3 regions of the Variovorax sp. VRV01 genome follow, and region 1 is predicted to be linked to each of the others. Evidence: riboswitches for the same ligand, from Rfam matches in the RefSeq annotation. Region 1 holds a riboswitch; each other region holds the start of a gene.

Region 1 (2,259 bases):
CCAGGCGAATGCCCATGCGGTCCGACCGGTACGAGCCATAGAACACCAGAATCCTGTCTGCCATCTTCGCTCCGTTCGAGGCCGGGATGGCCGTGGGGCGAAGGCTACAACATCGGCTCGCCCGCGCCGCAATTGGTTGCAGCAACTTGCGGGCGGGCTGGCTACCATGCCGGTCCATGAACCTGCTGCCCATTCTTCGCACCACCGCCTCGATGCTCGTCCTGCTGCTCGCGGGGCACGTGGGCGCCGCGCCGTCGGCGCAGTTGTTCGATGCGGTGAAGAAGCCGGAATCGCTGGATGCGGATTGGCGCGCGCGCTTGTGCGCGCTGTTGCCGCAGCCCTGCGATCCGCAGGCGCTGGGCCTGTACCGGCCGCGCGGCGCGGCGGCAGGGGACTACGCGGTGTTCTCGGGCGAGCCGCTGGCCATGGCGCGCATCAGGCGCATTGCAGGCACGTGGCAGCTCAGCCGCCTGCACGACTTCAGCAGCTATGCGGCCGCGTTGATGCGGAAAGCAGCGGACCCCGGCATGGCGGACGCGCGCATTTCCCTCGCGCCGGCGCTTTACCCGCTGGCAGAAGGGCGGTGGGCCGCGGCCGTGCTCCAGACGGTGTCGGAGATGTATTCGGGCGGCGGCGCTTCGTTCAGCAAGGCCGACTTCGTGCCGCTCGAGGACGCAACCAGGGCCGTATACGAAGGCATTCCTTTTTCATGCTCGAAGATGATCCGCGCCTGCTTCAGCGAAAAGGAATACAAGCGGTCGAAGCATTGCCACGACGAGAGCAGCGGCAGCCTCCGCATCACCTACGGCGAACCCGCCAGGCCAGGCGAGGCCTACAGCTGGCAGTACACGTGGCTGCAGAGCGAATGGCCGCAGAACACGCCAGCCAGCGACACCACCACCACGCGCCTTCACTTCACCGCCAGGACCACCGAAAGGGTGAGCTTCTGCGGCGGGCCGCAGTAGCACACGCGTTCGAGTGGGTGCCCGAGTGGCACGCATTCTGCTTGGAAGAAAACGTCCAGGAGAAATGCCGGCTCGATGCTTCGAGTTAGTGCATTACCGAAGGCGACAGCCCATAACGCTCAGGTCCCAAGACTGGACAACTTGACCAACGCTGGAGAGCGCTGCCCGGGGTTCTGAATACAAAGGACTCCGAGGGCGGCCGCCGAAGGGGCAAGCCTTGCGCGATGAGCGTGCATGGTGAATCTCTCAGGCCAAAGGACAGCAGGGGCATCTCGCGCAGTGCGCGGGGTGGCCTTTGCGCGCTTCCGGAGGCTTCTTCTTCATGACTTCTGTTCGAGCGCACCGCGCCTGAATCGAAACCCGTTCCTCACGATTTTTCAACCGGAGAACCGAAGATGCTGTCGAAACGAAACCTGAAAGCCGTTGTCGCGGGCGCCATGCTTGCCGCCGCCGCTGCAACAAGCGCGTTCGCACAGGATGCGGGCAAGGTGCTGCGCCTGGTGCCGCAGTCGGACCTGAAGATTCTCGACCCGATCTGGACCACTGCGTTCGTCACGCGCAACCACGGCTATGCCGTGTACGACACGCTCTTCGGCGTGGACGAACAGGGCAAGGTCAAGCCGCAGATGGTCGACAAGTACACCACCGGCGCCGACGGCAAGACATGGACCTTCACGCTGCGCAAGAGCCTGGAGTTTCATGACGGCAAGCCGGTCACCTCGGAAGACGTGCTGGCGTCGCTCAAGCGGTGGGGCCAGCGCGACGGGCTGGGCCAGAAGATGTACGCCGCGCTCGACAAGGCCGAGGCGGTCGATGCCAGCACCTTCAGGCTGGTGTTCAAGGACAGCTTCGGCATGGTGCTCGATGCGTTGAGCAAGCCCTCGTCGAATCCGCCGTTCATCATGCCGGCGCGCGTGGCCGCCACGCCGGCCGACAAGCAGATCGACGACGCCACGGGCTCGGGTCCCTACATCTTCAAGAAGGAAGAGTACCGCCCTGGCGAGAAGGTGGTCTACCTGAAGAACACCAGGTACGTGCCGCGCACCGAGGCAGCTTCGGGCACGGCGGGTGGCAAGAACGTGTACGTCGACCGCATGGAATGGATCATCCTGAAAGACGCCCAGACGCAGGCCAATGCGCTCGCCAACGGCGAGGTCGACATGATCGAATGGCTGCCGCCGGAGCAGTACACGGCACTCAAGAACAACTCCGCCATCACCGTCGACAACCCGATCCCGAAGGGCTCGTTCGCGCTGCACCTGAACCACGTCATCCCGCCCTTCGACAATCCGAA
Region 2 (2,259 bases), on a different contig from region 1:
TTCAGGCCGGTTGCAGCACGCGCGCTGCCGGCGCAGGCAGGCCGGTGAACGCAAAGTCCACCTCGGGCGCGAGCCCGCTCACGATGCGCGCGATCGACTTGCCCGAACCGCAGGCGTGCGTCCAGCCGAGCGTGCCATGGCCGGTGTTCAGGTACAGGTTCGGCAGTTTCGTCTTGCCGATCAGCGGCACGTTGCTCGGTGTCGCGGGGCGCAGGCCGGTCCAGAACTGGGCCTGCGTGGTGTCGCCGGCGCCCGGAAAAAGTTCTTCGACGCGCCGCACGATCGCCTCGCAGCGCACGCGGTTCAGGTCGCGGTCGTAGCCGTTGAGCTCGGCCGTTCCGGCAATGCGCAGGCGGTCGCCCGAGGCCGAGGTGTAGCGCGAGAACACGAGCTTGAACTCGTCATCGGTCAGCGAAACCTGGTGCGCCCTGGAGGCGTCCTTCACCGGCAGCGTCACCGAATAGCCCTTGGCCGGATAGATCGGCAGCCGGATGCCCAGCGGCGCGGCAACGATCGGGCTCAGCGAACCCATCGCGAGCACGAAGGCGTCGCCGCGGATGCGCTGGAAGCGGCCTTCGCTATCGGTGGCTTCGACATGGTCGATGCTGCCGCCGGCCTCGCGCAGCGCCGTGACCGTGTGGCTCATGAGGAACTTCACGCCCGCTGCGGCCGCGCGCTTCGCCAGCTCGCGCGCAAAAAGGTTCGCGTCGCCGGACTCGTCCTCCGCCGTGTAAGTGGCGCCGGCCAGCTTCGGGCGGATGTGGGCGAGGGCGGGCTCGATCTTCACAGCCTCATCGGCCGAGATCACCCGCCGCTCGCAGCCGAGCGCGCGCATCTGTTCGGCCGGCTCCAGGGCGCCGTCGAACTCCTTTTGCGTCGTATAGAAGTGCAGGATGCCCTGCGTGCGCTGGTCGTAATCCAGGCCGGTGTCGCGGCGCAGCTGCTGCAGCACGTCGCGGCTGTAGGTGCCCAGTCGCACGATCTGCTCGATGTTGTGCCGGGTGCGCGCCGGCGTGCATTCGCGCAGGAACTGCAGGCCCCAGAGCCACTGGCGCATGTCGGCGCGGATGCGAAAGAGCAGCGGCGCGTCTTCCTTGCCCAGCCATTGCAGCACCTTGAGCGGAGCGCTCGGGTTGGCCCAGGGCTCGGCATGGCTGACCGAAATCTGCCCGCCGTTGGCAAAGCTGGTTTCGGCGGCCGGCGTGGCCTGCCGGTCGATCACGGTCACCTCGTGGCCGAGTTGCTGGAGGAAGTAAGCCGAAGTCACGCCGAGCAGGCCGGCGCCAAGAACGATCACGCGCATTTCAAGTACCTTTTGAAGATGGGCACTTGAACGGCGGACTTGGTGTGCTACTGATTCAATAGCGAGCAACCGGACGAACGCCGTCCAAGTCGCCGCTCCCCCTGTCCTTGGTACCTGAGAGATTCACCTGTTGCACCTTGCAACGGGTTTGCTCCTTCGGTGCATCGCGCGGGGCGATGGCTCTCCAGACGGCCTGTCAATTGATGCAGTACATGCCACGCAACTCTTTGAAAGAACTTCAAGGTTACGTTCGGCCGACCTGAGCGTTTATGGGAGTTTGCGCCTTCGGTGGAGTAGTCGTAAGTACTACTCGCTCTCCTGCAGTAAACGATTGTAGGCGGAGGCCGCAAAGCCGCCAACCATGAATTTTGACAATTCAGAGCAATGGGATAATTGTCATCGATTCGAAACTTCGGGGAGACTCATGATCCTGGTAACCGGCGGCGCGGGCTTCATCGGCGCCAACTTCGTACTCGACTGGCTGGCGCAGAGCGACGAGCCTGTCGTGAATCTCGACAAACTGACCTACGCCGGCAATCTCGAGACGCTCGCGTCCCTCAAGGGCGACCCGCGGCACATCTTCGCGCAGGGCGACATCGGCGACAGCGCCCTGGTCGATCGCCTGCTGGCCGAGCACAAACCGCGGGCCATTGTGAACTTTGCCGCGGAATCACACGTCGACCGCTCCATCCACGGCCCCGAAGACTTCGTGCAGACCAACGTGCTCGGCACCTTCCGCCTGCTCGAGTCCGTGCGCGGCTACTGGAGCGCGCTGCCGGCCGAACAGAAGGCCGCCTTCCGCTTCCTGCACGTGTCCACCGACGAGGTCTACGGCTCGCTCTCCAAGACCGACCCCGCCTTCACCGAAGACAACAAGTACGAGCCCAACAGCCCCTACTCGGCCAGCAAGGCCGCCAGCGACCACCTCGTGCGCGCCTGGCACCACACCTACGGCC
Region 3 (2,259 bases), on a different contig from region 1:
CCAGGACTTTGGCCGCGCCGGGGAAGCCGCCTTCGCGCGCGCCGCCCGTGCGGCGCACCTTCTGGATCGCCCAGTTCAGCGAGGCCTCGACCGGCGTGGTGGCGGTGTCGATGTCGTTGCCGTAGAGGCACAGCCCCGCTTCCAGCCGCAGCGAATTGCGTGCGCCCAGGCCGATGGGCTTGACCTCGGGCTGCGCCAGCAGCAGGCGGGCCAGCGCCTCTGCATTCTGGCCGGCCACCGAGATCTCGAAGCCGTCCTCGCCGGTGTAGCCGCTGCGCGTGGCGAAGGCCGGAATGCCGCCGATCTGCACCGCGCCGCCCGTCATGAACACGAAGCGCTCGATGCCGGGCGACAGCCGCGCCAGCACCGTGGCCGCCTGCGGCCCCTGCAGCGCGAGCAGCGCGTGGTCGGGCATGGGCTGCACTTCGCAGCGTGCGCCGATCTGCTGCTGGATGTGGGCGATGTCCGCCACCTTGCAGGCGCCGTTGACGATCACGAAGATCGAGCCGTGGCCCTCGTTGAAGAACATCAGGTCGTCGAGGATGCCGCCCTCGTCGTTCAGCAGCAGGCCATAGCGCTGCTTGCCGGCGGCGAGGTCGATCACGTCGACCGGCATCAGGGTTTCGAAGGCGGCCGCCGCGTCCGGGCCCACCAGGCGCAGCTGGCCCATGTGCGAGATGTCGAACAGGCCGGCCGCATCGCGCGTGTGCCTGTGCTCGGCCATGAGGCCGGCGGGGTACTGCACCGGCATCGAATAGCCGGCAAACGGCACCATGCGGGCGCCGAGCTCCACGTGCAGGCCGTACAGCGGGGTCTTCAGGAGTTGTTCGGCGGAAGAGGCGTCGGAGGATGCGGCCACGGGGCACTCCAAAGGGGCAGACGAATTCCATGGCGCGAGCCATGGGCCACCCCTGCTGTCCGCTTTACCTGAGAGATTCGCCCCACGATCGGGGTTTGCTCCTTCGGTGGGCTGGTGCATCGCATTGATGCAAGCAACAGCCTCTCTCCAGCAAGGAAACGCCGGCATGCGCCAGCGCTGTGTCAGTCCTTTTGCCTGAGCGTTCGGGAAACCCCTGCGCCTTCGGCGGCCCCGGCTGGCGGGGCTCTCTCCTGACCATGGGAGTGTAGTGGATCGCGGCCGTCCGGTCTGCGGCTCAGTGCACGGTCTCGGCCGGCGGCAGCAGCCGGTCGATGCGCTCGCGCAGCGATTCGGCCCGCTCGGCGCCCGCGGCTTTCTCGACCTCGGTGAGCATCAGCGCGGCAATGGTCAGCATCGCGCCGCGGTCGCGCGCCTCGCGCAGGGCGTCGCGCATCTGCAGCGCGAACCTGGGGTCGCGGCGCACGAACATGCGCTCGCAGATGTCGAACAGGAACATGCGCGTCGTGGCCAGGGATCGCTTGCCGTCGAAGTTGTCGGCCGAGGTGGCGAGCCGTATCGGGTCGGCCGCGGGCACCGGGGCGGGCGGCGGGGCCACGGCCTGCGCTGCCGCGGCAGCCACCGCCTGCGCGTCCTGCAGGTAGCCCTGGCGCATCAGCGCCTGGATCGCCTGCTCGGCTTCGGTCCGGCTTGCGAACAGCGGGCTGAAATCGGTCAGCGAACGCCGGCCGTCGGCCATCAGCAGCAAGGCGCGTTCGCGCTGGCTCAGCGTGCGCTGGCGGCCCTGGAGTTCGTCGCGTGCCTTGTCGGTCTTGGTGGGAAACATGGCGCCACAGCTTTCGGGAATCGAGGGCTGCAGCATCGTTGCAAGCGGTGACATCTTCGTGAAACGTTTGCCTTACAGCGGCGCCGCCGCACAAAAAAAGCAGCCTGCGAACAGGCTGCCGTTTCTTCCTTGTTTTTCGCGCCGTTCCGCTACTTGGCGTACACCAGGTCGCGCAGCGCCAGCGATATCCATGGCACGTAAGTGATCACCATCAGGCAGGCCAGGATCACGAGCACGAAGGGCACCAGGTACTTCACGATCCGGTCGAGCGAGATGCGCGCCACCGTGCAGGCGGCGAACAGGTTCACGCCGAAAGGCGGGGTGATCATGCCGAGCGCAAGGTTCACTACCATGACGAGCCCGAAGTGCACCGGGTCGATGCCGAAGTGCACCGCCACTGGCGCGAGAATCGGCGCGAGCACGATGATGGCCGCGCTGGTCTCGATGAACATGCCGATGACGAACAGTGCCGCGTTCACGCCCAGCAGGAACATCGCGGGCGACTTCAGCACTTCCTGCAGCCAGTGGCCGATGGCGTCGGGCACGCCTGCGCGCG

Evidence for each region. Region 1 has a riboswitch for glycine ahead of IB278_RS26735 (ABC transporter substrate-binding protein). Riboswitches for the same ligand answer to the same signal wherever they lie in the genome.
Region 2: it holds a riboswitch for glycine, as region 1 does, so the genes downstream of both, IB278_RS21475 (D-amino acid dehydrogenase) here and IB278_RS26735 (ABC transporter substrate-binding protein) in region 1, are expected to answer to the same signal.
Region 3: it holds a riboswitch for glycine, as region 1 does, so the genes downstream of both, gcvT (glycine cleavage system aminomethyltransferase GcvT) here and IB278_RS26735 (ABC transporter substrate-binding protein) in region 1, are expected to answer to the same signal.

The regions. Positions count from the first base shown of each region.
Region 1 is NZ_JACVBS010000018.1:145,510-147,768, reverse strand. It holds gene IB278_RS26745 (NADPH-dependent FMN reductase) at 1-64, opposite strand, end outside; gene IB278_RS26740 (hypothetical protein) at 177-965, shown strand; glycine riboswitch at 1,107-1,237, shown strand; gene IB278_RS26735 (ABC transporter substrate-binding protein) at 1,361-2,259, shown strand, end outside.
Region 2 is NZ_JACVBS010000012.1:128,245-130,503, reverse strand. It holds gene IB278_RS21475 (D-amino acid dehydrogenase) at 2-1,303, opposite strand; glycine riboswitch at 1,395-1,501, opposite strand; glycine riboswitch at 1,548-1,634, opposite strand; gene rfbB (dTDP-glucose 4,6-dehydratase) at 1,728-2,259, shown strand, end outside.
Region 3 is NZ_JACVBS010000004.1:371,450-373,708, reverse strand. It holds gene gcvT (glycine cleavage system aminomethyltransferase GcvT) at 1-859, opposite strand, end outside; glycine riboswitch at 905-1,020, opposite strand; glycine riboswitch at 1,033-1,123, opposite strand; gene IB278_RS10065 (hypothetical protein) at 1,155-1,703, opposite strand; gene IB278_RS10060 (TRAP transporter large permease) at 1,853-2,259, opposite strand, start outside.